Regions from separate parts of the Streptomyces incarnatus genome, predicted to be linked through region 2. Evidence: predicted binding sites of a transcription regulator. Region 2 holds the regulator's gene; the other holds the start of a gene.
What was found. Region 2 encodes HspR, which represses chaperone genes until heat shock. Its sites were predicted from a motif close to TTGAGNNNNNNNNNCTCAA; they were not measured.

Region 1 (14,228 bases), 1.2 Mb from region 2:
GGGTGTGAACGTTACGAGTCATGAGCTTTCTCCATTGCTGTGAGGATTTCCCGAGCGATTACCCGGAGGATTTACCGGAGGGGATTTCCGGAAGGATTTCCGCCCCTCGGACCGCCTCATTTCCTTTTCGGTGAGGCCGTGCTTCAAGTAAGCCCGAACGGGAAATCGGGGTCACGTTCCGAGGACTCGGGACTTGACGCACCCACAGGCGTCGGGTAAAAGTCGCGTAAGCGGTACGGGATCAGGTGAGGAACGGCCGGGCCCAGGCCGGCGGATCCGGTGGCGGGACCCGGTCCACCAGGGTCGGCGTACGACGGCGGGCACCACGGTCGGCGACGGCGGCCCGCAGCGCCGCGACGAACTCCAGGCAGGTGCCGTGACGGTCGTCCGGGGCCTTCGCCAGGGCCTTGGCCAGCACCTCGTCGGCGGCGGCCGGGACACCGGGCCGCGCCGAGCTGAGCGCGGGCGGCGGGTCGTACTGGTGGGCCCACAGCAGTTCGAGGTGGTCCTCCCGCCGGAAGGGCGGGGCACCCGCGAGCATCTCGTGCACCACACAGGCCAGGCTGTACAGGTCGGCACGGCCGTCCACCGGGCGCCCGGCGATCCGCTCGGGTGCCACGTAGTCCAGGGTGCCGACGAACTCGCCCGCGGTGGTGAACCCGGTGAGCGACAGCGACTTCTTCGCCAGCCCGAAGTCGGTGAGGTAGACGTGCTCGGGGTGGTCGCTGTCGACGCCCTTGGCGACCAGGACGTTGCCGGGTTTGACGTCCCGGTGCACCAGCTCGCGCGCGTGCGCCGCGTCCAGGGCGGAGGCCAGCTGGGCCGCGATGCGCAGCGCGACCGGCACCGGGAGCGGGCCCTCCCGGTCGATCAGGGCGCGCAGGTCCTGCCCGGCGACGTAGCACATGGCGATGTAGAGGAGCCCCTCGTACTCGCCGGCCTCGAAGACGGGGACGATGTTGGGATGGTCGATGGCGGCGGCCACCCGGGACTCCTGGGCGAAACGGCGGCGGAAGGCGTCGTTCCTGGTGTACTCGGGGGCGAGCAGCTTGAGGGCGACCGTCCGGCCGAGGCGCAGGTCCCTGGCGCGGTAGACGACCGCCATGCCACCACGACCGAGTTCGCGCTCCACCTTGTAGCCCGCGATCTCGGCCCCGATCAGACCGGAGGGGGTCCTGGGGGGCCAACTCACGCCTGAATTCTATCGAGTGATCCCTTTGTGGGCACTTGGCGGGGAATTCCCGTACGGGCATGCCGCGGGCCTCCGTACGGGCGGACGGCGCCTTCGTACGGGCGCATGGCGAAGGCCCGGGCCTCCCTCACGGGACCCGGGCCTTCACTCATCCGGTTGCGTCCGTCACGCCGCGACCGGGACCTCCGGCGTCGCGCCGCTCGTCGCGGGCGCGAGCGCCAGTTCCAGGACCTGGCGGACGTCGGTCACGGTGTGGACGTCCAGCTTGTCCAGCACCTCGGCCGGGACGTCGTCCAGGTCGGGCTCGTTGCGCTTGGGGATGATCACGGTGGTGACCCCGGCGCGCTGGGCGGCGAGCAGCTTCTGCTTGACGCCGCCGATGGGCAGCACCCGGCCGGTCAGCGAGACCTCGCCGGTCATGGCGACGTCCGTGCGGACCAGGCGGCCGGAGAGGAGGGAGGCGAGCGCGGTGGTCATGGTGATGCCGGCGCTCGGGCCGTCCTTGGGGACCGCGCCCGCCGGGAAGTGGATGTGCACCCCGCGGTCCTTCAAGTCGGCCACCGGAAGCTCCAGTTCGGCGCCGTGGCTGCGCAGGAAGCTCAGCGCGATCTGCGCCGACTCCTTCATCACGTCACCCAGCTGACCGGTCAGGGTCAGGCCCGCCGCGCCCGTCTCCGGGTCGGCCAGGGAGGCCTCGACGAAGAGCACGTCGCCGCCCGCGCCGGTGACCGCGAGACCGGTCGCCACGCCGGGCACGGACGTACGGCGCTCGGCCGGGTCCTGGGCGGACTCGGGCACGTGGTGCGGGCGCCCGATCAGATCGCGCAGGTCCTCCGCGCGGACGGTGAACGGCAGCTCCCGCTCGCCGAGTTCGTGCTGCGCCGCGACCTTGCGGAGCAGCCGTGCGATCGACCGCTCCAGGGTGCGCACGCCCGCCTCGCGGGTGTACTCACCGGCCAGCTTGCGCAGGGCGCTCTCGTCCAGCGCGACCTCGTCCGCGCCCAGTCCGGCCCGCTCCAGCTGACGCGGGAGCAGGTGGTCGCGGGCGATGACGACCTTCTCGTCCTCGGTGTAGCCGTCCAGGCGGACGATCTCCATCCGGTCGGCGAGCGCCTCCGGGATGGCCTCCAGGACGTTGGCGGTGGCCAGGAACACCACGTCCGACAGGTCGAGTTCGACCTCCAGGTAGTGGTCACGGAAGGTGTGGTTCTGCGCCGGGTCGAGGACCTCGAGCAGGGCCGCGGCCGGGTCGCCGCGGAAGTCGGAGCCCACCTTGTCGATCTCGTCGAGCAGGACCACGGGGTTCATCGACCCGGCCTCCTTGACGGCCCGCACGATCCGGCCGGGCAGCGCACCGACGTAGGTACGGCGGTGGCCGCGGATCTCGGCCTCGTCGCGGACGCCGCCGAGAGCGACGCGGACGAACGTGCGGCCCATGGCGTGCGCGACGGACTCGCCGAGCGAGGTCTTGCCGACGCCGGGCGGGCCGACGAGGGCCAGTACGGCACCGCCGCGCCGGCCGCCGATGACACCCAGTCCGCGCTCGCTGCGCCGCTTGCGGACGGCCAGGTACTCGGTGATGCGCTCCTTCACGTCCTCCAGGCCGGCGTGCTCGGCGTCGAGGATCGCCTTGGCGCCCTGGATGTCGTACGCGTCCTCGGTCCGCTCGTTCCAGGGCATCTCCAGGACCGTGTCGAGCCAGGTGCGGATCCAGGAGCCCTCGGGGGACTGGTCGCTGGACCGCTCCAGCTTGTCGACCTCCTTGAGCGCGGCCTCGCGGACCTTCTCCGGCAGGTCGGCGGCCTCGACGCGGGCCCGGTAGTCGTCGGACTCCTCGGCCGAATCCTTGGAGCCGCCGTTCAGCTCGCGCAGTTCCTTGCGGACGGCCTCCAGCTGGCGGCGCAGCAGGAACTCGCGCTGCTGCTTGTCGACGCCCTCCTGGACGTCCTTGGCGATGGTCTCGGCCACCTCCTGCTCGGCGAGGTGGTCGCGGAGCGTCTGCGTGGCGAGCTTCAGCCGGGCCACCGGGTCGGCGGTCTCCAGCAGTTCGACCTTCTGTTCCGTGGTGAGGAATGGCGAGTAGCCGGAGTTGTCGGCGAGCGCGGAGACGTCGTCGATGGCCTGGACGCGGTCCACGACCTGCCAGGCGCCGCGCTTCTTCAGCCAGGTGGTGGCGAGCGCCTTGTACTCCTTGACGAGTTCGGCGACGTGGCCTGGCAGCGGGTCCGGGACGCTCTCGTCGATGCGGGCGCCCTCGACCCACAGGGCCGCGCCGGGACCGGTGGTGCCGGCGCCGATGCGCACGCGGCTGCGGCCGCGGATCAGGGCCCCCGGGTCACCGTCGGCCAGCCGGCCGACCTGCTCGACCGTGCCCAGCACACCGGTCTTCGCGTACGTGCCGTCGATGCGTGGCACCAGGAGCACCCTGGGCTTTCCGGGTTCCGAGCGGGCGGCGGCCTGCGCGGCCTCCACCGCGGCCCGTACCTCGGCGTCGCTCAGGTCCAGCGGAACCACCATGCCGGGCAGCACGACCTCGTCGTCGAGCGGCAGCACGGGCAGGGTGAGCGTGAACGCCGGTGACTCAGTAGCCATGATCTCCCCTTCGGCAGTCAAGTTGAGCTATGCCGACTCAACCGTTGGGGAGCTTGCTGGTGTTCCCGGGGTTTGTTCGCTCTGAGCGATCAGGTTCGCCCAAGGGGGTGCTGTGGAAGGTGCGTTCGCGGGTGTGGCTCAGCTGTGGCCGGTCGCGCGGCGGAGCCGCACATCGTTACAGCCCCTCTGGGGCGCTTCCTGCCACCGGCGTACAAAAGGCCAGCTCGCCACCCCTATCGTCAGCGCGATCAGGTGGCCCCAGTTGGTCATCGGGTCCTCGAAGGCCATCAGGTCGCTCAGGAGTTCGCCGGCCGTCAGGGTGAGAAGGGGCCAGCGGAGCCAGGGGCTGAGGAGGCCGCAGAGGGCGCCGATGCTGGCGGCCACGCCGAAGCTGATGCCGTAGTCGAGGCGGTGCAGCGAGGTGGGCGGGAGGTGGCCGGCCAGGACGGCCAGGCCCACGGGGATCTCGGTGGCGAGCGTGGCCAGGACGTGCCCGGCGAGGAAGACGCAGGCCGCGCGTCCCCCGCCTATGCGCCGCTCCAGCGCGGTGAGCACCAGCACGAACGCCAGCGCGTACGGCGAGAGCACACCGCCCGCGATCCACAGCGCGCTGGCCAGCAGCACCACCGCGGGCGTGCGCACCAGATGGGCCACGTCCGTGCTGGAGGCCTGGTAGAGGGCGTTCACCAGGGCGGGGTCGGCCAGGGCGGCGAACACCGAGGTGACGGCCAGGACGGCCGTGTAGGCGAAGGCGAACGGGGTGCCGAGCGGTGTGGGCAGCAGGCGCCACAGCCGCGGCAGCGGAAGCAGGGGTGGCAGCGGGTGCGGTGCGGCCGGGCGCGGGGCGGCGACGGCCGGTCCGGGAGCGGGGGGCGCGGCATGCCGCTGACGGGGCATGCCGTCCAGCAGGTCCGCGATCGCGGGGACCTGGACGGCGGCGGTGCCGTCCGGGAGGGGCGTGCCCGCAAGGGGCGGGGACGCGGCCGTCACAGGGCCCGTCGCGGTCCGTTCCACGCTGTGGCGCTCCTTCCGTTCCGGCCCACACTTCGGGTTCCGGGGGCCGCTGTCTATGACCGACGCCACGCGAGAGCCGATTCACAGCAACCTCCTACGTTGCGGAGGCGTCCACGTCTCCCACCGCAAGGGTGCACATCAGTGCGACATGCCTAATTCCCGTGCAGGTCAAGGTGTGTTCAAGGAGGATGGGAGCATGACTGCCGCGTATGACTCCCCCGTGGTCCTGGACCGGCGCGACGGCCCGTACGGCGAGGTGGTGCTGCGCCGGCACGGAGCGCTGTTGCAGATCATCGCCAACGGCTGCTTCCTGATGGACACCTCCGACGGACGCTCGGAGCGGCTGCTGGTCGACGCCGCGCGCCGGGCGCTGGACGGGCGACCGGAGCCGAAGGTGCTGATCGGCGGGCTGGGAGTGGGATTCTCACTCGCACATGCCGCGGCGGACCCGGGGTGGGGGCGGATCACCGTCGTCGAGCGGGAGCCCGCCGTCATCGACTGGCACCGGGACGGGCCGCTGGCCCAGGTCTCCGCCGGAGCGCTCGGCGATCCGCGCACCGAGATCGTGCGGGGCGACCTCGTGGCGTTCGTCAATGAGACTTCCGACACGTTCGACGCGCTCTGCCTGGACATCGACAACGGCCCCGGCTGGACCGTCACGGAGGACAACGACACCCTGTACTCACCGGCCGGACTCGCCGCCTGCGCAAGGGTGTTGAATCCCGGCGGGGTGCTCGCGGTGTGGTCCGCCCAGCCGTCTCCGGAATTTGAAGGTACCTTGCGGAATGCCGGGTTCCAACAGGTGCGTACCGAAGAGGTGCCGGTTGCCCGGGGCGTTCCGGACGCGGTACACCTCGCCGTCCGACCTGGATAGCGGCGGCACGGTGGATCCCCGTAATGTGCTGCCCTGACGCGGATCATTCAACGGATCAACCAAGCGTCACTCGCAGACATGGGATCACCCCACTGGTTCCGGAAAGCAACAAGCAGGGGCGGGCGATGGAGCAGACACACACCTCCCAGAGCGGCGCGGCGACGACCACCCCGGGCGCACAGCGCCGGGTGCTGGTCGTCGAGGACGACCCCACGATCGTCGACGCCATCGCGGCCCGGCTGCGCGCCGAGGGATTTCTCGTACAGACCGCGTCGGACGGCCCGGCCGCCGTCGACACGGCCGAGGCCTGGCAGCCCGACCTGCTGATCCTCGACATCATGCTGCCGGGCTTCGACGGCCTGGAGGTCTGCCGGCGGGTGCAGGCGCAGCGCCCGGTGCCGGTGCTGATGCTGACCGCGCGCGACGACGAGACCGACATGCTGGTCGGTCTCGGGGTCGGCGCGGACGACTACATGACCAAGCCGTTCTCCATGCGGGAGCTCGCCGCGCGCGTGCACGTGCTGCTGCGCCGGGTCGAGCGGGCGGCGCTGGCCGCGGCCACCCCGCGCTCCGGCATCCTGCGGCTCGGCGAGCTGGAGATCGACCACGCCCAGCGCCGGGTGCGGGTGAAGTCCGAGGACGTCCACCTCACGCCCACCGAGTTCGACCTGCTGGTGTGCCTGGCGAACACCCCGCGCGCGGTGCTCTCCCGGGAGCAGCTGCTGGCCGAGGTATGGGACTGGGCGGACGCCTCCGGCACCCGTACGGTCGACAGCCACATCAAGGCGCTGCGCCGGAAGATCGGCGCCGAGCGGATCCGTACCGTGCACGGCGTCGGGTACGCGCTGGAGACGCCCACCCCATGAGCGACGGCGGGCGGCAGGCCGCGCGGAGGAGCCCCGGGGACGATCCCTGGGGCGGCGTACGCCCGTTCTCGATCAAGACCAAGCTGGGCGCGCTCGTCGTCATCTCGGTGCTGATCACCACCGGTCTGTCGATGATCGCGGTGCACACCAAGACCGAGCTGCGCTTCATCACGGTCTTCTCCATGATCGCCACCCTGCTCATCACGCAGTTCGTGGCGCACTCCCTCACCATGCCGCTGGACGAGATGAACGCGGTGGCGCGGTCGATCTCCGAGGGCGACTACACCCGCCGGGTGAGCGAGGGCCGCCGGGACGAGCTGGGCGACCTGGCCCGGACGATCAACGTCATGGCGGACGAGCTGGAGGCCCAGGACAGCCAGCGCAAGGAGCTGGTCGCGAACGTCTCGCACGAGCTGCGCACCCCGATCGCGGGCCTGCGCGCGGTGCTGGAGAACATCGTCGACGGGGTCACCGAGGCCGACCCGGAGACCATGCGGACGGCCCTGAAGCAGACCGAGCGGCTCGGCCGGCTGGTGGAGACCCTGCTGGACCTGTCCCGGCTCGACAACGGCGTCGTACCGCTGAAGATGCGGCGCTTCGAGGTGTGGCCGTACCTGTCGGGCGTGCTGAAGGAGGCCAACATGGTGGCCTCGGTGCGCGCGGGCATGGCCTCCGGCTCCGGCAGCCACACCCGTACCGACGTCCATCTGCACCTGGACGTCTCCCCGCCGGAGCTGACCGCGCACGCGGATCCCGAGCGCATCCACCAGGTCGTCGCCAACCTGATCGACAACGCCGTCAAGCACAGCCCGCCGCACGGCCGGGTGACGGTGCGGGCGCGGCGCGGGCCGCGGCCGGAGTCGCTGGAGCTGGAGGTCCTGGACGAGGGCCCCGGCATCCCCCGGTCGGAGTGGCACCGGGTCTTCGAGCGGTTCAACCGGGGTGCGGTGACCCGGCCGCACGGGCCGGGCAGCGACGGCGGCACCGGGCTCGGCCTGGCGATCGCCCGCTGGGCGGTGGATCTGCACGGTGGCCGGATCGGTGTGGCCGAATCCGAGCGGGGCTGCCGGATCATCGTCACCCTTCCGGGACTGTCCTCCGTCTCAAGTTGACGTAAAGTTCGAACCGGAAGCACAAGATCCACGAGCGTCCGCGCCCCTGCCGTGCAGCTGGACACGTGTGATCGGGAGCAGGCCCGCGCGATCGGTCGAACGCACACGCGCCGGGCCTGGGCCGGTGCACCCTCTCATCTGCGGAACCACGCTTGTTTCCCGCCATATCAAGCCCTGAAACAAGATTTCCGATGTGACTTACGCGACGATGACCTTGCTCGACCTGACCTTCCCGGCCGTGGAGGCGTAGCCTTTATTCCCGCTGTCCATCACCTTGTGAAGCGGAAGAGGGCGGTTGCCGCCGTGTCGCCACAGTCCCCCAGTAACCCGAGCGTCTCCACCGACGACCAAGCCGGGAAGAACCCCGCTGCCGCGTTCGGTCCGAACGAGTGGCTCGTCGACGAGATCTATCAGCAGTACCTCCAGGACCCGAATTCGGTAGACCGCGCCTGGTGGGACTTCTTCGCCGATTACAAGCCGGGGGCTCCTGCCACCCCGGCTGCGGCGGGTACTGCGGCCGCGGGGGCCGCAGAGACCACCTCCACGGCCGCTCCGGCCCAGCCCGCGGTTCCCCCGGCCCAGCCGGCCGCTCCGGCCCCGCAGGCCGCCGCTCCGGCCGCTCCCGCGGCCGCTCCGAAGCCCGCCGCGGCTCCGGCCCCCGCCCCGGCCAAGCCGGCGACGCCCGCACAGGCGCCGGCTCAGCCGAAGCAGGCCGCCCCCGTCGCGAAGGCTGCCGCGGCCGCCGAGGGCCCGGAGCTGATCACGCTGCGCGGTCCGGCCGCCGCGGTCGCGAAGAACATGAACGCCTCGCTGGAGCTGCCGACCGCCACCTCGGTCCGCGCGGTCCCGGTGAAGCTGCTGTTCGACAACCGCATCGTCATCAACAACCACCTCAAGCGCGCCCGCGGCGGGAAGATCTCCTTCACGCACCTGATCGGGTACGCGATGGTGCAGGCCATCAAGGCCATGCCGTCGATGAACTGGTCGTTCGGCGAGAAGGACGGCAAGCCGACCCTCGTCAAGCCGCCGCACGTCAACCTCGGCCTGGCCATCGACCTGGTGAAGCCCAACGGCGACCGCCAGCTCGTCGTGGCCGCCATCAAGAAGGCCGAGACGCTGAACTTCTTCGAGTTCTGGCAGGCCTACGAGGACATCGTCCGCCGCGCCCGTGACGGCAAGCTGACGATGGACGACTTCACCGGTGTCACGGTCTCCCTGACCAACCCCGGCGGCCTCGGCACCGTCCACTCGGTGCCGCGTCTGATGCCCGGCCAGTCCGTGATCATGGGCGTCGGCTCCATGGACTACCCGGCGGAGTTCCAGGGCACCAGCCAGGACACCCTGAACAAGCTCGGCATCTCGAAGGTCATGACGCTCACGTCGACCTACGACCACCGGGTGATCCAGGGCGCCGCCTCCGGCGAGTTCCTGCGCCAGGTCGCGAACCTGCTGCTCGGCGAGAACGGCTTCTACGACGACATCTTCGAGGCGCTGCGCATCCCCTACGAGCCGGTCCGCTGGCTCAAGGACATCGACGCCAGCCACGACGACGACGTCACCAAGGCCGCCCGCGTCTTCGAGCTGATCCACTCCTACCGGGTCCGCGGCCACGTCATGGCCGACACCGACCCGCTGGAGTACCGCCAGCGCAAGCACCCCGACCTGGACATCGTCGAGCACGGCCTCACCCTGTGGGACCTGGAGCGCGAGTTCGCCGTCGGCGGCTTCGCCGGCAAGTCGATGATGAAGCTGCGCGACATCCTCGGCGTGCTGCGCGACTCGTACTGCCGCACCACCGGCATCGAGTTCATGCACATCCAGGACCCCAAGCAGCGCAAGTGGATCCAGGACCGCGTCGAGCGCGGCCACTCCAAGCCGGAGCGCGAGGAGCAGCTGCGCATCCTGCGCCGGCTGAACGCGGCGGAGGCCTTCGAGACCTTCCTGCAGACCAAGTACGTCGGCCAGAAGCGGTTCTCGCTGGAGGGCGGCGAGTCCGTCATCCCGCTGCTCGACGCGGTGATCGACTCCGCTGCCGAGTCCCGCCTGGACGAGGTCGTCATCGGCATGGCCCACCGCGGCCGCCTGAACGTCCTGGCGAACATCGTCGGCAAGTCGTACGCGCAGATCTTCCGCGAGTTCGAGGGCAACCTCGACCCGAAGTCGATGCACGGCTCCGGCGACGTGAAGTACCACCTGGGCGCCGAGGGCACCTTCACCGGTCTGGACGGCGAGCAGATCAAGGTCTCCCTGGTCGCCAACCCCTCCCACCTGGAGGCGGTCGACCCGGTCCTGGAGGGCGTCGCCCGCGCCAAGCAGGACATCATCAACAAGGGCGGCACCGACTTCACGGTCCTGCCGGTGGCGATCCACGGCGACGCGGCCTTCGCGGGCCAGGGCGTGGTGGCCGAGACCCTGAACATGTCGCAGCTGCGCGGCTACCGCACCGGCGGCACGGTCCACATCGTCATCAACAACCAGGTCGGCTTCACCGCGGCGCCCGAGTCCTCGCGCTCGTCGATGTACGCCACCGACGTGGCCCGCATGATCGAGGCCCCGATCTTCCACGTGAACGGCGACGACCCCGAGGCCGTGGTCCGCGTCGCGCGGCTCGCCTTCGAGTTCCGCCAGGCGTTCAACAAGGACGTGGTGATCGACCTCATCTGCTACCGCCGCCGCGGTCACAACGAGTCGGACAACCCGGCCTTCACCCAGCCGCTGATGTACGACCTGATCGACAAGAAGCGCTCGGTGCGCAAGCTCTACACCGAGTCCCTGATCGGTCGCGGCGACATCACCCTGGAAGAGGCCGAGCAGGCCCTGCAGGACTACCAGGGCCAGCTGGAGAAGGTCTTCACCGAGGTCCGCGAGGCCACCTCGCAGCCGGCCGCCGTCGACGCCCAGGCGCCGCAGGACGGCTTCCCGGTCACGGTCCCGACCGCGGTCTCCGCCGAGGTCGTCAAGCGGATCGCCGAGTCCCAGGTCAACATCCCGGAGAACATCACCGTCCACCCGCGTCTGCAGCCGCAGCTGCAGCGCCGTGCGGCGATGGTCGAGGACGGCACGATCGACTGGGGCATGGGCGAGACCCTCGCCATCGGCTCGCTGCTCCTGGAGGGCACCCCGGTCCGCCTCGCGGGCCAGGACTCCCAGCGCGGCACCTTCGGCCAGCGGCACGCGGTGCTGATCGACCGGGAGACCGGCGAGGAGTACACCCCGCTGCAGTACCTGTCCGAGGACCAGGCCCGCCTGAACGTCTACAACTCCCTGCTCTCCGAGTACGCGGCGATGGGCTTCGAGTACGGCTACTCGCTGGCCCGCCCCGAGTCGCTCGTGATGTGGGAGGCGCAGTTCGGCGACTTCACCAACGGCGCGCAGACGGTCGTCGACGAGTTCATCTCCTCGGCCGAGCAGAAGTGGGGCCAGACCAGCGGTGTGGTCCTGCTCCTCCCGCACGGCTACGAGGGCCAGGGCCCGGACCACTCCTCGGCGCGCCCGGAGCGGTTCCTGCAGCTGTGCGCGCAGAACAACATGACGGTCGCCATGCCGACGCTGCCGTCGAACTACTTCCACCTCCTGCGGTGGCAGGTGCACAACCCGCACCACAAGCCGCTGATCGTCTTCACCCCGAAGTCGATGCTGCGCCTGAAGGCGGCGGCCTCGAAGGCGGAGGAGTTCACGACCGGCGAGTTCCGCCCGGTCATCGGCGACAGCTCGGTCGACCCGGCCGCCGTCCGCAAGGTCGTCTTCTGCGCGGGCAAGGTCTACTACGACCTGGAGGCCGAGCGGCAGAAGCGGGGCGCGACCGACACCGCGATCATCCGCATCGAGCGGCTGTACCCGCTGCCGGGTGCCGAGCTCCAGGCGGAGATCAAGAAGTACCCGAACGCCGAGAAGTACCTGTGGGCGCAGGAGGAGCCGGCGAACCAGGGTGCGTGGCCGTTCATCGCCCTGAACCTGATCGACCACCTGGACCTGGCGGTCGGCGCGGACGTCCCGCACGGCGAGCGGCTGCGGCGCATCTCGCGTCCGCACTCCTCGTCCCCGGCCGTCGGCTCCGCCAAGCGGCACCAGGCCGAGCAGGAGCAGCTGGTGCGTGAGGTGTTCGAGGCCTAGGCCTCCGGCGGCCCAAGCCGCCCCTCAGGGCCCGGTACCGAGCTTCTGCTCGGTACCGGGCCCTTCGCCTGTCCGGACCGGGGCAGGGGCACGGCCGGTTAACCTTGACGCGTACGTCCCTTTCCCCTTGTGGAGCATCCCTTGTACTTCACCGACCGAGGCATCGAAGAACTGGAGAAGCGGCGCGGCGAAGAGGAGGTCACGTTCGAGTGGCTGGCCGAGCAGCTGCGGACGTTCGTCGACCTGAACCCGGACTTCGAGGTGCCGGTGGAGCGGCTGGCGACGTGGCTGGCCCGGCTGGACGACGAGGACGACGAGTAGCCGGGACGACGCGTCGACGACGAGCAGTCAGGACGACTCGGGTCCGCACGGTGGGGCGCCTTCATGGCGCCCCTTTCGCATGTACGGCGCCCCTTCCCGGGCCGTCGTCCCCCGAAAGGGTGTCTTGACTTACGGCGTCCGCGATATATCGTGTTTCTCAGTAGACGCGATATGGCGTGTCACATGCCGCGATCCTGCCCGCCGAGGAGGTCCCCCATGCCCGAGTGGTCCGTCAACGAGCCACGGAAGCTGACGTTCGACACCCGCGTGAGCGACCTCCAGGTCCGCATCGTCAACGGAACGGTGAACGTGGTGGGCACGGACGAGGGTTCCGCCCGCCTGGAGATCTCGGACATCGAAGGGCCACCCCTGGTGGTCACCCAGGAGGACGGCACCCTCACGGTGGCCTACGACGACCTGCCCTGGAAGGGCTTCCTCAAGTGGCTCGACCGCAAGGGTTGGCGGCGCAGCGCGGTCGTCTCCCTGGCGGTCCCGGCCGACACGCGCGTGGAGGTGGGTGTGGTCGGCGCCGGCGCGGTCGTCTCCGGCATCCGCGGCCCGGCGGTGGTCAAGGGAGTGACCGGTGACACGACCCTGGTCGGCGTCTCCGGCCCGGTCCGCGCGGACACCGTGTCGGGGAACGTGGAAGCCCAGGCGGTCACCGGCGACCTCCGGTTCAACTCGGTCTCGGGAGACCTGACGGTGGTCGAGGGCTCCGGCCGCTCCGTGCGCGCCGACTCCGTCAGCGGCTCCATGATCGTGGACCTGGACCCGGACGGCCCGACGGAGGTCAGCCTCACCAGCGTCTCGGGCGAGATCGCCATCCGCCTGCCGCACCCGGGGGACGCGGAGGTGGAGGCCAACACCGCGAGCGGCACGATCTCCAACGCCTTCGACGGACTGCGGGTGCACGGCCAGTGGGGCGCCCACAAGATCACCGGCCGCCTCGGCGCGGGCACGGGCAGGCTCCGGGCCACCACGGTCTCCGGCTCGATCGCCCTGCTGCGCCGCCCGCCGCGCGAGGACGAGGCGGACGCCCCGTGGGAGCCCGGGCCCGCGGAGCCCTCCGCGCCCCCGCGGCACCCCGGCACCGCCCCCGCCGCGGGCAGCCCGGCCGCCCCGGGGGAGAATTCCGTCTCCGGCCAGGGCGCCGACGCCTCCGACGGCACCGGCGCCCAGGCCGACGGCACGACCGGAAAGAAGGTGCTCTGACATGCCCCCCGTCTTCGCCCATGGGCGCCTCCGCCTGTACCTGCTCAAGCTGCTGGACGAGGCCCCGCGCCACGGCTACGAGGTGATCAGGCTCCTCGAGGAACGCTTCCAGGGCCTGTACGCCCCTTCGGCGGGCACGGTCTACCCCCGGCTGGCCAAGCTGGAGGCCGAGGGCCTGGTCAGGCACACCACCGAGGGCGGCCGCAAGGTCTACGCCATCACGGACGCGGGCCGCGCCGAACTGGCCGAGCGCAGCGGCGAGTTGGACGACCTGGAGCTGGAGATCCGCGAGTCGGTCGCGGAACTGGCCGCCGAGATAAGGGCCGACGTGCGCGGCGCGGCCGGCGATCTGCGCCGCGAGATGCGGGCCGCCGCCTCCGAGGCCCGCCGGAGCCCGAAACCGGGGTCCGCTGCGGCGGGACCCTTCGCGGAGTACGGCGACCTGACCGACAAGGAGGCCTGGCGGGCCGCCAAGGAGGAGATGCGCCGGGTCAAGCAGGAGTGGAAGGAGCAGACCCGCCGCGCCAAGGACGAGAGCCGCCGGGCCCGTGAGGAGGCCCAGCGGGCCCGGCGCCAGGCCCAGGAGGCGCAGGCGCGGGCGCGGGCCCAGGCGCAGGAGGAGATGCAGCGCATCGCCCGCCAGGTCCAGGACCGCGTCCAGGACCACTTCGCCCAGGGCGACTGGCCGACGGGTGTGCGCGAGGGGCTGTCCGAACTGGCCAGGGAGCTGGGCGACTTCGGCAAGTCCTGGGGCTCCCCCCGCACCTCCGCGGAACCGGCCCCGAAGCCCGCCGCGCCACCCCCGGACACGCACTACGTCCCCGCGGACGAGGACTTCCCGGCCGAGTACGAACCCGCCTGGGCCCACGAGGACTCCACCGGCGACCCGGCCCGCGACCTGGACCGCCTCCTGGACCGCTTCCGCGACGACA
Region 2 (14,228 bases):
TCGGGTGCCGCCCTCAGGGGCGCGGGGACGCGCCCTACTTCAGGCCGATCGCCAGGCACGCCGCCTTGTACTTGGCCGTGCAGATGTCGCCCACGGTGTAGATGCCGTCCGCGACGACCGTGGACTTGATGTTGCCCTTGGTCAGGGCGACCGGCTGGATCAGCTTGGCCGGGATGCTCTTGATGGTGGGGCTGTCGACCTTGTCCTGGGTGAGCGCGTCGAACTGGATGTCCTTGCCCTGGACCTTGGCGACGGCCATCTGCGCCGCGGCCTGGGCCTCGTCCGGGTAGGCCTTGTAGACGCTCATGTACTGCTCGCCGGCCACGATCCGCTGGACCGCGTCGAGTTCGGCGTCCTGGCCGGTGACCGGGGGCAGGCTGGTGACACCGGCGGCCTTCAGGGCCTTGATGACGCCGCCCGCCATGCCGTCGTTGGCCGCGTAGACACCGGCGATGTTGCTCTTGCCTATCGCGGCGATGGCCTTGGCCATCTCGGTCTCGGCGAGCTCCGGCTTCCAGTCCGTGGTGTCGTACGTCTCCGCGATCGTCACCTTGCCGGTCAGCTCGGAGAGCGCGCCCTGCTTGAACTGCTTGGCGTTCGGGTCGGTGGGCGAGCCGTTCACCATGACGACCTTGCTGGAGGTGTCGGCGCCCGAACCGAGGGCCTCCAGCAGGGTGCGGCCCTGCACCTCGCCGACGAGCTCGTTGTCGAAGGAGACGTAGGCGTCGATCGGGCCCTCGGCGAGACGGTCGTAGGCGATGACCGGGATGCCCGCGTCCTTGGCCTTCTTCACCTCGTCGGCGATGGAGTGCGAGTCCACCGCGTCGATCATGATGAGGTCGACCTTCTCGTCGATCATCTTCTGCATCTGCGAGGCCTGCCGGGAGGCGTCCGCGTCGGCGTTGGCGTACTCGACCTTGCCCTTCTTGCCCGTCAGTTCGGCCACCTTGCTCTTGATGATGGGGTAGTCGAACCGGTCGTAACGGGTGTTCGCCTTCTCCGGCAGCAGCAGGCCCACGGTGATGTCGTCACCCTTGCTCGGGCTCGCGCTCGCGCCGCTCCCCGTCGCTCCCAGCACGCCACAGCCGGCGAGCGAGAGGGTCATCGTGGATGCGGCCACGGACATGGCGATACGACGCATTCGAGGGCTCACTTCAGGTGCGTTCCGGACGTAGGGCTGCTATACGACCCAGGTGTCTGAAAAGCCAACGCGGACGCCACACCCGGCGTCAAGGAGAACTACTTAACGAGTCCGCAACACCACGCTCGGCTGACTCTGTGAAGGGGCGGCGGAATCACCTCCAAACTCTCTTTACGGACCCTCCATTCAAGGCCGGTTCATGGATCGGCAAAGACCGGTACAACCACCAAGGTTCCCGGCGAGTCGTGATCGCCGGCGGCCGTGCGCCGCTTCTCCGACTCGAGCAGAGGACCGAATGAACCCAGCCAGCCGCGCGACCGCCACGGCCGTCGTACTCGCCACCGCCGGCGCCCTGCTGACCGCGGTCACCACGCCCGCCTCCGCCGCGGTGACCTGCACCTCACCGGTGTACAAGCGGATGTTCTACGCGAACACCACCTTCTCCGGCACGCCGAAGAAGACGGACTGCGACACCGTCATCGCCCAGAGCTGGACCGGCGCGCCCGCCCCGGGGCTGCCGAGGGACAACTTCGGCGTCCGCACCTGGTTCCTCTCCGGCGACGTGGACCCCCGCCAGGTCACCGGCTTCCGCGTCTACCGCTGGAACCCCGCGGCCGCCGCCTTCGACCTGGCCGGCACCGAGCCCTGGGAGCACACCAGCGACGTCCACTGGTACGACCGCGCCATGCCGCCCGCGACCACCGTCTCCTACCGGGTCACCGTGGTGTACGCGGACGGCACCGAGTCGGGCGCCTCCGACATCGCCCTCGCGAGCTACTGAGGCCGGCCGCCCGCCGCGTCATCTCACCCGGGTCGAGGGACCGCCCGCGAATTGGCCCGGTCAGCGGCAGCCGGGCGGCTTCCCCCGGTAGCGCCGACCGGCGTATTCCGGCCACGGACGAGGAGGGCTCACGCGATTCCGGCTGATGAATTCGCGCAGTCGGGCGCGGGGGTCGACGCGGCGCGGTTCCTCCCGTTCACTGTTGAAGAGTTCCGCACCACGGATGCCGGCCAGGACCATGTCACGCATCCGGGACTCTGCCTCGCTCCTCGCCCTGGCGACACGGTCGCGGCCTTCGTCGGAGTCATCGGCCGTCGCGAGCACCGCGGCCAGTTGTCGCGCCCAGGTCTCGACCACCTCCCAGACCCGCATCTCCTGGTGTCCGGAGCCGGCGTGCTGCAGGGCTACCAGTTGCCACCCCTGGGTCTGCGACAAGGGGATGGTGGCCGAGATCCAACTCGTGGCCAGTTCCGCTGCCCGCTGGGCCAGTTCCTCATCCGTCATCATGATCTCTTATTATCGTCACCGAGACGATAATGCCAAGCGGCGGCGGGTGCGACTTCGAGATCGGGGCCGGTGGTACGGCGAAGGGGCCGGTCGGGATTGCTTCCGACCGGCCCCTTCGGGTGAGGTTCCCCTCAGTCCTGCTGCCGCCCCTTGGGCCGCCACACCACCAGCGCGCTGGTCTGCTGGACCTCCTGGTACGGGACCAGGTCGCGGCGGTAGGAGGCGTGGACGGCGGCCTCGCGCTGCTGCATCGCGGCCGCCGCGCCGTCCAGGGCCGCCTCCAGCTCCGCGACGCGGGACTGCAGGGCGGCGACCTGGTTCTCCAGTTCGATGATGCGCTTGATGCCGGCCAGGTTGATGCCCTCGTCCTGCGACAACTGCTGGACGGTGCGCAGCAGTTCGATGTCACGGGCCGAGTAGCGGCGGCCCCGCCCGGCGGTGCGGTCCGGGGAGACCAGCCCCAGGCGGTCGTACTGGCGCAGCGTCTGCGGGTGGAGTCCGGAGAGCTGGGCCGCCACCGAGATGACGTAGACCGGGGTCTCCTCGGTCAGTTCATACGGCCCGCGAAAATTGTCACTGCGTCGACGGCCGTCCATCTCTCTCAGTCTCCCTTCGCGGCCTCGAACAGCTCCGCCCGCGGATCCTCGCCCGCGGTCGCCTCGCGATACGCCTCGAGCGCGTCACGAGCCTTCCCCGACAGGTCCTCGGGCACACGCACCTCGACGGTGACCAGCAGGTCGCCTCGGGTGCCGTCCTTGCGGACCGCGCCCTTGCCGCGGGCGCGCATGGTGCGGCCGTTGGGCGTGCCGGGCGGCAGCTTCAGGGTGACGGCCGGGCCGCCCAGGGTGGGGACCCGCACCTCGCCGCCGAGCGCGGCCTCGGCGAAGGTCACCGGGACGGTCACCGTGAGGTTGTCGCCCTTGCGCCCGAACACCGGGTGCGCGCCGACGTGGACGACCACATAGAGGTCGCCCGCCGGGCCGCCCCGCTCGCCCGGCGCGCCCTTGCCGCGCAGCCGGATGCGCTGCCCGTCGGTCACCCCGGCCGGGATGCGGACCTGCATGGTGCGCGAGGACTTGGCGCGGCCGCTGCCCTTGCACTCCATGCAGGGGTGCTCGGCGATCAGTCCGCGGCCCTTGCAGTCGGGGCAGGGGTCGGTGAGCGAGAAGCCGCCGCCGGAGCCCCGCGCGACCTGGCCGGTGCCGACGCAGGTCGGGCACACGCGCGGTGTGCCGTTCTTGTCGCCGGTGCCGGAGCAGGCCTTGCAGGGCGCCTGGGAGGACATCCGCAGCGGTACCGTGGCGCCCTCGATGGCCTCCGTGAAGCTCAGCGTGACCTCGGTGTCGATGTCCTGGCCGCGCCGGGGCTGGGTACGGGTCGTACCCGCGCCGCCGCGGTTGAACAGGCCCCCGAAGACGTCACCGAGTCCGCCGCCGAAGCCTCCGCCCTGGGTGGTCGTGCCGCCTCCGAAGAGGTCGCCCAGGTCGAAGTTGAAGGAGCCGCCGGCGCCCGGTCCGGGGCGGAAGCCGCCGTTGCCGAACAGGGCGCGGGCCTCGTCGTACTCCTTGCGCTTCTTGGGGTCGCCGAGTATGTCGTTCGCCTCGGAGATCTCCTTGAAGCGCTCCTCGGCCTTGGCGTTGCCCTTGTTGGCGTCCGGGTGGAACTCGCGGGCGAGCTTCCGGTACGCCTTCTTGATCTCGGCCTCGGTGGCGTCCTTGGGGACGCCGAGGACCTTGTAGTAGTCCTTCTCGATGAAGTCCTTGGTGCTCATCCCCGACGCCCCTCCTTCCCCTCAGTGGTCTTCACGTCAGCCCTCGTCCGGGCCACCGCTCTCCTTGTCGTCGGCCTTCGCCGCCTCGGACTTCTCCTCGGCGCCCTCGGCCTTGACCGTCTGCGCGCCGGGCTGCGGCTCGGCGACGGCCACCCGCGCGGGGCGGATGGTGCGCTCGCCGATGCGATACCCGGGCTGCAGGATCGCCACGCAGGTCGTCTCGGTGACGTCCGGCGCGTAGCTGTGCATCAGGGCCTCGTGGATGGTCGGGTCGAAGGGCTCACCCTCCTTGCCGAACTGCTGCAGGCCCATCTTGGCCGCGACGGTCTCCAGCGACTCGGCCACCGACTTGAAGCCGCCGACCAGTTCGCCGTGTTCCCGCGCGCGGCCGATGTCGTCGAGCACGGGCAGGAGCTCGGTCAGGAGGTTCGCGACGGCGATCTCCTTGACCGCGATCCGGTCGCGCTCGACCCGGCGGCGGTAGTTCTGGTACTCGGCCTGGAGGCGCTGGAGGTCCAGCGTGCGCTCGTTCAGCGCGGTGCGCACCTGGTCCAGCTGGGCCACCAGACCCACGTTCTCGTTTCCGTCCCCGGCCGGGGCCGCCCCCTCCTCGGGAGCGGCCTTCGGCTCGGCGTCGTCGGGGGTCGCGCCGGAGGGGACGTCGGGCTTCTCCTCGAAGCCCGGGGTCTCCTCCGTCATTACGCGGCACCGTCCTTGCGCTCGTCGTCCACGATCTCGGCGTCCACGACGTCGTCGTCGGCGGCCTTGCCGCCCTGGGCGGCGCCCTCGGGACCGCCTGCGGCCTGCGCGGCCTGGGCGTCGGCGTACATGGCCTGGCCCAGCTTCTGCGAGACGGCCGCGACCTTCTCGGTGGCGGTGCGGATCTCGGCGGTGTCCTCGCCCTTGAGGGCTTCCTTCAGCTCGCCGACCGCGGCCTCGACCTCGGTCTTGATCTCGCCGGGGACCTTGTCCTCGTTGTCCTTGAGGAACTTCTCGGTCTGGTAGACCAGCTGCTCGCCCTGGTTGCGGGCCTCGGCGGCCTCGCGGCGCTTGTGGTCCTCCTCCGCGTAGCGCTCGGCCTCCTCGCGCATGCGGTCGACCTCTTCCTTCGGGAGCGAGGAGCCGCCGGTGACGGTCATCTTCTGCTCCTTTCCGGTGCCGAGGTCCTTCGCCGTGACGTGCATGATGCCGTTGGCGTCGATGTCGAAGGAGACCTCGATCTGCGGGACGCCGCGGGGCGCCGGCGGCAGACCGGTCAGCTCGAACATGCCGAGCTTCTTGTTGTACGCCGCGATCTCGCGCTCGCCCTGGTAGACCTGGATCTGCACCGACGGCTGGTTGTCCTCGGCCGTGGTGAAGATCTCCGAGCGCTTGGTCGGGATCGTCGTGTTGCGCTCGATCAGCTTGGTCATGATGCCGCCCTTGGTCTCGATGCCGAGGGACAGCGGGGTGACGTCGAGCAGCAGGACGTCCTTGACCTCGCCCTTGAGGACACCGGCCTGGAGCGAGGCGCCGATGGCGACGACCTCGTCCGGGTTCACACCCTTGTTGGCCTCCTTGCCGCCGGTCAGCTCCTTGACGAGCTCGGCGACGGCGGGCATACGGGTGGAGCCACCGACGAGCACGACGTGGTCGATGTCGTTGATGGAGATGCCGGCGTCCTTGATGACGTTGTGGAACGGCGTCTTGCAGCGCTCCAGCAGGTCGGCCGTCAGCTGCTGGAACTGGGCCCGGGTGAGCTTCTCGTCCAGGTGCAGCGGGCCCTCGGCGGACGCGGTGATGTAGGGCAGGTTGATCGAGGTCTCCGTGGAGGAGGACAGCTCGATCTTCGCCTTCTCGGCGGCCTCGCGCAGACGCTGCAGGGCCATCTTGTCCTTGGACAGGTCCACGCCGTGACCGGACTGGAACTGCTTGACCAGGTAGTCGACGACGCGCTGGTCCCAGTCGTCACCACCGAGGTGGTTGTCACCGTTGGTGGCCTTCACCTCGACGACGCCGTCGCCGATCTCCAGCAGGGACACGTCGAAGGTGCCGCCACCGAGGTCGAAGACGAGGATCGTCTGGTCGTCCTTGTCGAGGCCGTACGCCAGCGCGGCGGCGGTCGGCTCGTTGACGATGCGCAGGACGTTCAGACCGGCGATCTCACCGGCCTCCTTGGTCGCCTGGCGCTCGGAGTCGTTGAAGTACGCCGGGACGGTGATGACCGCGTCGGTCACCTTCTCACCCAGGTAGGCCTCGGCGTCCCGCTTCAGCTTCTGCAGGATGAACGCGGAGATCTGCTGCGGGTTGAAGTCCTTGCCGTCGAGCTGGATCTTCCAGTCGGTGCCCATGTGGCGCTTGACGGACCGGATGGTCCGGTCCACGTTGGTGACGGCCTGCCGCTTCGCGACCTCGCCGACGAGCACCTCACCGTTCTTGGCGAAGGCGACGACGGACGGCGTGGTCCTGGCGCCCTCGGCGTTGGTGATGACGGTGGGCTCGCCGCCCTCCAGAACGCTGACGACGGAGTTAGTCGTGCCCAGGTCGATGCCGACCGCACGTGCCATGGTTGATTCCTCCAGCTGACTTGAGTGGAACGGACTCAAGTGTGCATGACGGCTCGCGTGGGGTCAACAGACCTGAGTCGACGGGGCTCAAGTCTTATCCGTTCCTTACACGCAACTGGCTGGTCACCTGCCCCCTGACCTGCGTCGATGGCCCTCTCCGGGGCGCCTGGGCGGGGATACGGACACGGATGCGAAGGAGTACGAGAACGGCGAGCAGCGCCCCTGCGCCCACCCACAGCGCCGCCCCCTCCCCCGTCCACCCGGTGTGCACGAGCACCCCGACGAGCACCGCGGAGAAGGAGCCCGCACCGAGCAGGACGACCGTCCCGGCGGGGGTGAGCCCGAGCCCTCGCAGCCGGTGCGCGAGATGGTCGGGGCCGCGCTTCCACAGCGGACGGCGGGCCAGGCCCCGGGCGAGGACCACCAGGGTGGCGTCGGCGAGGGCGACCGCGGCGAGGCAGAACACCACCGCCGCGCTCGGCGCGAGGGCGTACCCCGCGCGCGTGAAGACCACGGACGACGACAGCAGGAAGCCGGTGAACAGCGAGCCGCAGGCGCCGAGCCCGATCCGCGCGGGGTGCCAGTTGTGCATCAGGAAGCCGGTGAGGGCGGCGGCGAGGACGCTCAGCAGCACGGCGAGCCCGTCCATGATCTCGGCGGCGGCGCAGGCCCCGGCCCCGAAGGCGGTGACGACCCCGACGGTGCCCGCCAGCCCGTCCGCGTGGTCGAGCCCCTTGAAGGCGAAGGTGGCGAGCACGATCCAGCCGAGGGCGAGCAGGCCGCCCAGCACGCCCGTCTCGTCGTACGGCACCACCCAGGCCGCCGCCAGGGCCGTACCGGCGAAGAGCACGCGCGGGCGGAGCCGCCAGATGTCCGCGACCAGGCCCAGCGCGGCCATCGCGGCGGCGGCGTACAGCAGCTGCACGACCCCCTCCCCGAGCTGCGCGACCCCGGTGCGCTGCCCCACCCAGGCGACGAGGCAGGTGACGGACACCACCGCGAGCCCGCCGAGCAGCGGCAGCCGCCGCTGCCGGCGCCGGTCGAGGATGCCCGCCCGCAGCGCGGGCACCCTGAGCAGCGCCGCGAGCAGCGCGGCGAGGAGCAGGGAGGCGGTGGCGGCGGCGATCCCGTAGAGCACGGCTCTAAGGTAGGGGCGAAAGTATCAATTCGGTACGAATAACACGATCCGATGACCCTGGGATGATGCGCATCACCCCGCGCTCAGCTGCATCCCGACGGAAGATGGGGGTAGTCTCAGACGGACTGCATAAGTTACCGCTTAGTAAGTTCGAGGCCGCCTCAGGAGCCCCAATGCAACTCGCCGCGATCATCGTGTCGCTGGTCCTGATCGTGGTCGGCGTGGCACTGTTCGGCCGCGCCCTCCTCCAGATCTACCACTTCATGCGACTGGGCCAGTCGGTGCCCGCCGGGTCCCGGACCAACGACCCCTACCAGCGCACCGTCACCCTGGTGAAGGAGTTCCTGGGGCACACCCGGATGAACCGCTGGGGCATCGTCGGCATCGCGCACTGGTTCGTCGCGATCGGCTTCTACACGCTGCTCCTGACGATCCTCAACGCCTTCGGCCAGCTCTTCAAGGCCGACTGGATCCTGCCGGTCATCGGCGACTGGGCGCCGTACAACGTCTACGTCGAGTTCATCGGCACCATGACGGTGGTCGGCATCGCGACGCTGGTCGTCATCCGGCAGCTGTCCCGGCCGGGCAAGCCGGGCCGCAAGTCCCGCTTCGCGGGCTCGAACACCGGCCAGGCCTACTTCGTCGAGGCGATCATCCTCATCGTCGGCGTCTGCATCTTCATGCTGCACGCCCTCGAAGGCGCCCAGCACCACGTGGACGGCTACGAGGCCTCGTTCTTCATCTCGTACCCGGTGGTGTCCTGGCTGAAGGGCATGGACGTCTCCACGCTCCAGAACCTCACCTACTTCTTCGCCGGCGTGAAGATCGCGGCCTCCTTCACCTGGATGATCGTGGTCTCGCTGAAGACCGACATGGGTGTGGCCTGGCACCGCTTCCTGGGCTTCCCGAACATCTGGTTCAAGCGCAACGCCGACGGCTCGACCGCGCTGGGCGCGCTGCAGCCGATGACCTCCGGCGGCAAGCCGATCGACTTCACCGACCCCGGCGAGGACGACGTCTTCGGTGTCTCCCAGGTCGAGCAGTTCTCCTGGAAGGGCCTGCTGGACTTCTCCACCTGCACCGAGTGCGGCCGCTGCCAGTCGCAGTGCCCCGCCTGGAACACCGGCAAGCCGCTCTCCCCCAAGCTCCTGATCATGTCCCTGCGCGACCACGCGCACGCCAAGGCGCCGTACCTGCTGGCCGGCGGTGGCAAGACGATGGAGGGCGAGGAGAAGGCCTCCGAGGAGGCCCTGAAGGACGTCCCGGCGGCCGCGCTCGCCGAGGCCGAGCGCCCGCTGATCGGCACCGCCGAGGAGAACGGCGTCATCGACCCGGACGTCCTGTGGTCCTGCACCACCTGCGGCGCCTGCGTCGAGCAGTGCCCGGTGGACATCGAGCACGTCGACCACATCGTCGACATGCGCCGCTACCAGGTCATGATCGAGAGTGCCTTCCCCTCCGAGGCGGGCACGATGCTCAAGAACCTGGAGAAGAAGGGCAACCCCTGGGGCCTGGCGAAGAAGCAGCGCCTGGAGTGGACCAAGGAGGTCGACTTCGAGGTCCCGGTCGTCGGCAAGGACATCGAGGACCTCTCCGAGGTCGAGTACCTGTACTGGGTCGGCTGCGCCGGCGCCCTGGAGGACCGCGCCAAGAAGACCACCAAGGCCTTCGCCGAGCTGCTGCACATCGCGGGCGTCAAGTTCGCGATCATGGGCGGCGACGAGAAGTGCACCGGTGACTCCGCCCGCCGCCTCGGCAACGAGCCCCTGTTCCAGGAGCTCGGCATGGAGAACGTGGCCGCGCTGAACATGGCCTTCGGCGAGGACGACGAGGACGAGTCGACCAAGAAGCCGAAGTCGGCGAAGAAGATCGTCGCCACCTGCCCGCACTGCCTCAACACCATCGGCAACGAGTACCCGCAGCTCGGCGGCGACTACGAGGTCATCCACCACACCCAGCTGCTGCAGCACCTGGTGGACGAGGGCAAGCTGGTCCCGGTCACCCCGGTCGAGGGCATCATCACCTACCACGACCCGTGCTACCTGGGCCGCCACAACAAGATCTACACGCCCCCGCGCGAGATCATCGGCAAGGTCCCGGGCCTGCGCAACGAGGAGATGCACCGCCACAAGGAGCGCGGCTTCTGCTGCGGCGCCGGCGGCGCCCGGATGTGGATGGAGGAGCGCATCGGCAAGCGCATCAACAACGAGCGCGTCGACGAGGCCCTCTCCCTCAACCCCGACATCGTCTCCACGGCCTGCCCGTTCTGCCTGGTCATGCTCACCGACTCGGTGAACGGCAAGAAGAACGAGGGCAAGGCCAAGGAGTCCATCCAGGTCGTGGACGTGGCCCAGCTGCTCCTCGACTCGGTGAAGACCCCGGTCGACCCGGCCGGCGAGGCGGAGGCCGAGAACGAGCCGGAGCCCGAGCCGGTCAAGTAACAGCGGTTCCACGCCGTACGACGCCCCCCTGCCCGCACCGGGCAGGGGGGCGTCGGTGTGCTGTCCGCGCTCCCCATCCGCTACACCATCCGGTGGCTTATGTGCGGCTTCATGCTATTTGTGCCACTGATTTCCTGTTTATTCCACTATCCAGGTATTGGAGCTGCCCTCATCGAGTCCGGGCGTCCCAAGTCGAGGAGAGTGGAAAAGATGACGACATCGCCTAGATGGCGATCTGCCGTGGCGTCAGCCGCCGTGGTCGCGGCACTCGTTGCCGCACCTCTGGCAGGCGCGGCGACCGCGCACGCCGCCGGCAATCCCTACCCCCCGCATCCGACGCACACGCCGTACCCGCCCTATCCGCCCAAGCCGCCGTACCCGCCGAAGCCGCCGCACGACTGTGACGACGACGAACACGGCGACCACGACGAGCACGGTGACCACGACGAGCACGGTGACCACGACGAGCACGGCGAGCACGACGAGCACGGCGATCACGACGAGCACGGCGATCACGGCGAACACAAGGAACACGGCGAACACAAGGAGCACGGCGACCACGACGAGCACTGCGACGACGTCGGCGAAGGCGGCTCGGAGAGGCAGCACCTCGCACACACCGGTGCCCAGGACCACACACGGGACATGGTCCTGGGTGGTGTGGCCGCCGCCCTGATCGCAGCGGGTGCCGGCACCATGGTGGTCGCGCGCCGTCGCAGCAACTCATGACGCTGTCCGCACCACGGCTGTCCCTGCCCCTGAAGCGTCCCGGTCGCACGCCGGACGCCCGCCGGGCACATCAGCGCGTTCCCGGCCCCCGGGTCAGGAACGCGCTGCTGGCCGCCGCCGCTGTTCCAGCGGCGGCGGTCGCCTGGATCGGTGTCACCGGCCTGCTCGCCCACCACGAGCTGCGCGCCGCCCAGGACGACCTGGACGCACTCCGGAAGTCGGTCGCGACAGCGGCGACGTCCCACCCCGCCCCTGCCGCCGCGGGAGCACCGGCGGAATCCCTGCAGGAGCGACTGATGCGTTCCGCGGCCGAACACGCCGCGTCCGCCCATGAACTGACCACCGGACCCGCCTGGTACACCGCCGCGCAACTGCCGTACATCGGCAGGCCCTTCGAGACCGTACGAGGCATCGCCCGGCTCTCGGACCGGCTGACCGGAGCCGTGCTGCCGCCGCTCGTGCAAGCCGTACCCCGCTTCTCGGCGGGCGCGCACGCGGGCGGCATCCCGCATGTCCTCACCGAACTGGAGGCCCAGGCCCCCGCGTTCACCCGTGCGTCGCGCATCGCGTCCGAGGTGCAGTCCGACGCCCACCGCCTGCCCGGCTCCACCTGGCTGCCGGCGGCCGACCACGCCCGAGCGCAGCTGTCGGACCAGCTGGACCGCCTGGTGCCGCAGACCCGTGACGTGGCCGTCGCGGCCCGTGTGGTGCCGTCCATGCTGGGGGCTCATGGGCCGCGGCGTTACCTCTTCGCCTTCCAGAACACGGCGGAGGCGCGCGGCACCGGAGGTCTCCCCGGAGCCTTCGCCGTGCTGCGGGCGGACCGGGGCCGGCTGGCCTTCGAGCACTTCGGCAACAACACCGAGATGGACGGCACCCACGCCGACGTCGACCTCGGAGCCGACTTCGCGGCTCAGTACGGGAACAACGGACCCCAGAGCCTGTGGGCCAACTCCAACATGAGCCCGCACTTCCCGTACGCGGCCCGCATCTGGACCGCGGACTGGCAGAGCCGCAGCGGTGAGCGCCTCGACGGTGCGATCGCCATCGATCCCTCGGGGCTCGGCCTCCTGCTCCGCGCGACCGGGCCCGCCCGGCTGCCCGACGGCACCGAACTCAGCGCCGACAACGCCGTGGACACCACCGAGCGGGCCGCCTATGCGAAGTACGACGACGTCGCCCGGCGCAAGGCGTACTTCGTGGAGACCGCCCGTGCCGCCGCCGGACGGCTGATGAAGGCGTCCGGCGACCCGCACATGATCCCCGCGTTGCTGAGTGCCGTCCACGACGTCCAGCGGGAGGGCCGGCTCCAGGTGTGGAGCGCGCACCCGGACGAACAGCGCCTGCTCCAGACACGCCCGTTCTCAGGCGTGCTCCCCGACACCCCCGGACCCTTCGCGGGACTCGTCGTGAACAACGCGGCCGGCACCAAGCTGGACTACTACCTCGACCGCGGCCTCGTCTGGGCGCCGGGTGCCTGCACGGACGACGGACGTGCCGTCACCGTGACCGTGACCCTCACCAACCGGGCACCGGTCTCGGGGCTGCCCCAGTACGTCACCCAGCGAGTGGACGCCCCGCCCTACCGGACCCGGCCGGGCGACAACCGGCTGCTCCTGACCTACTACGCCGGTGTGGGGGCCCGGCTGAAGGGGGCCGCTCTGGACGGCCGCCCGGTCACCCCGGTCACCGGCGCCGAACGCGGCCACCCGGCGTACACCCTCGATCTGGAGCTGCCCCGGCAGTCCAGCCGGACACTCGTGCTGCAGCTGCGCGAGCCGGACGCCGACCGCCCGCCGACGATTCTGCGGCAGCCCCTGGTGACGCCGCTGCGGACCGAGGTGAAGCCCGCGGCACCCTGCCACAGCTGAGCACCGTCGAAGCGGCCGCTGCCGCCGCACCCGAACCGGGGTGCGGCGGCAGCGGCCGCTTCGTGCATCGGGTCTCAGGGCGCCAGGACCCCGGCCAGCGCCAGGACCGCCTCTCGGACCTCGAGGGCCCGTGCCCTGTGCACGTCCGGCGGGGCGCCGACCGGGTCGGCGATGCCGTCCCTCTCCTCCGGCGCGGGAACCGCCTCGCCGCGCCGGGACGCGGCCATCCGGACCGCCTCGTGCGGCGTACGGGCCGTGGTTCCGTCCGTGAGCCGCACGAACTCCCGGAGCGTGAAGCACCGGCGCAGCGCCACCGGGAAGAGCCGCACCGCGGCCTCCCGGTGGCACCGCTCCAGGCCCAGCACCAGGTCGGCCCGCTCGACATGCGCGGACTCCAGCCGCCGTGCGGTGAACTCCCCTGTGCTGCCGCCGAGTTCGGCGATGATCGCGCGCGTCACGGCGTCCAGCCGGGCCGGCCGGGCGTCGGTGCCCGCGCTGCCGACCCTGAAGCGGTGTTCCGGCAGCGCGGCGGCCAGGAGCCGTTCCGCGACCGGTGAACGATGGCGGTTGCCCGTGCAGATGAACAGCACTTCGAAGGCACTCACCGGAGCCTCACCTCGTGGACGGCGGTGGGACGGTTCACTTCTCGCCGGTGGGAGACAGCGGTGCGGCCTCGGCGGGTTTCTCGCCCTGGGCCGGCGGTCGGGGCACGGGCACTTCGGCCGCCGCGTATCCGTAGCCATAGCCGTAGCCCTTGCCCTTGAAGGCGGAGGACATGCTGAAAACGGCACCCAGCACGCGTACGCCGATCCGGTTCAGCGACTCCGCGGCGTTGCGGATCTGGTCCCGGCCGGTCTTGGAGGCCCGTACGACGAGCAGGACGCCGTCGGCCAGCGGGGCGAGGCCGACGGTGTCGGCGACCGGCAGCAGGGGGGCGCTGTCCACGACGACCACGTCGTAGGTGTCGGCGAGTTCGCGCAACAGCTCGGCCATCCGGCCGCAGGAGAGCAGTTCGGTCGGGTTGGGTGGCAGGGGACCGCTGGTGAGCACCGTCAGCTTGCCGCAGGCCTGCTGCACCACGTCCTCGACACCGGCCTGGCCGATGAGCACCGACGTCAGTCCGGCCTCCGCGACCAGCCCGAAGGTGTCGGCGACGGAGGGGCGGCGCAGGTCGGCGTCGATCAGGCAGGTCCGCATGCCCGCGTCCGCGAGCGAGAGCGCCAGATTGACGGAGGTGGTGGTCTTGCCCTCGCCGGGCACCGGGCTGGTCACGACGATCACCTGCGGCTGGTCGTCGACCTGC

Region 1: the regulator HspR is predicted to act here: its motif matches at 3,807-3,825, upstream of lon (endopeptidase La).

Annotation. Positions count from the first base shown of each region.
Region 1 covers NZ_CP011497.1:2,930,245-2,944,472, forward strand. The annotation lists gene ABB07_RS12890 (hypothetical protein) at 1-22, opposite strand, end outside; gene ABB07_RS12895 (serine/threonine-protein kinase) at 242-1,192, opposite strand; gene lon (endopeptidase La) at 1,358-3,784, opposite strand; gene ABB07_RS12905 (rhomboid-like protein) at 3,923-4,798, opposite strand; gene ABB07_RS12910 (spermine/spermidine synthase domain-containing protein) at 4,995-5,672, shown strand; gene ABB07_RS12915 (response regulator transcription factor) at 5,798-6,538, shown strand; gene ABB07_RS12920 (HAMP domain-containing sensor histidine kinase) at 6,535-7,650, shown strand; gene ABB07_RS12925 (multifunctional oxoglutarate decarboxylase/oxoglutarate dehydrogenase thiamine pyrophosphate-binding subunit/dihydrolipoyllysine-residue succinyltransferase subunit) at 7,954-11,763, shown strand; gene ABB07_RS12930 (DUF6104 family protein) at 11,905-12,084, shown strand; gene ABB07_RS12935 (DUF4097 family beta strand repeat-containing protein) at 12,301-13,296, shown strand; gene ABB07_RS12940 (PadR family transcriptional regulator) at 13,298-14,228, shown strand, end outside.
Region 2 covers NZ_CP011497.1:4,081,217-4,095,444, forward strand. The annotation lists gene ABB07_RS18250 (sugar ABC transporter substrate-binding protein) at 35-1,141, opposite strand; gene ABB07_RS41995 (hypothetical protein) at 1,437-1,922, shown strand; gene ABB07_RS18260 (hypothetical protein) at 1,983-2,429, opposite strand; gene ABB07_RS18265 (heat shock protein transcriptional repressor HspR) at 2,561-3,025, opposite strand; gene dnaJ (molecular chaperone DnaJ) at 3,031-4,200, opposite strand; gene grpE (nucleotide exchange factor GrpE) at 4,237-4,899, opposite strand; gene dnaK (molecular chaperone DnaK) at 4,899-6,746, opposite strand; gene ABB07_RS18285 (MraY family glycosyltransferase) at 6,841-7,884, opposite strand; gene ABB07_RS18290 ((Fe-S)-binding protein) at 8,058-10,325, shown strand; gene ABB07_RS18295 (hypothetical protein) at 10,566-11,054, shown strand; gene ABB07_RS18300 (DUF4012 domain-containing protein) at 11,051-12,925, shown strand; gene ABB07_RS18305 (arsenate reductase/protein-tyrosine-phosphatase family protein) at 13,000-13,530, opposite strand; gene ABB07_RS18310 (tyrosine-protein kinase domain-containing protein) at 13,565-14,228, opposite strand, start outside.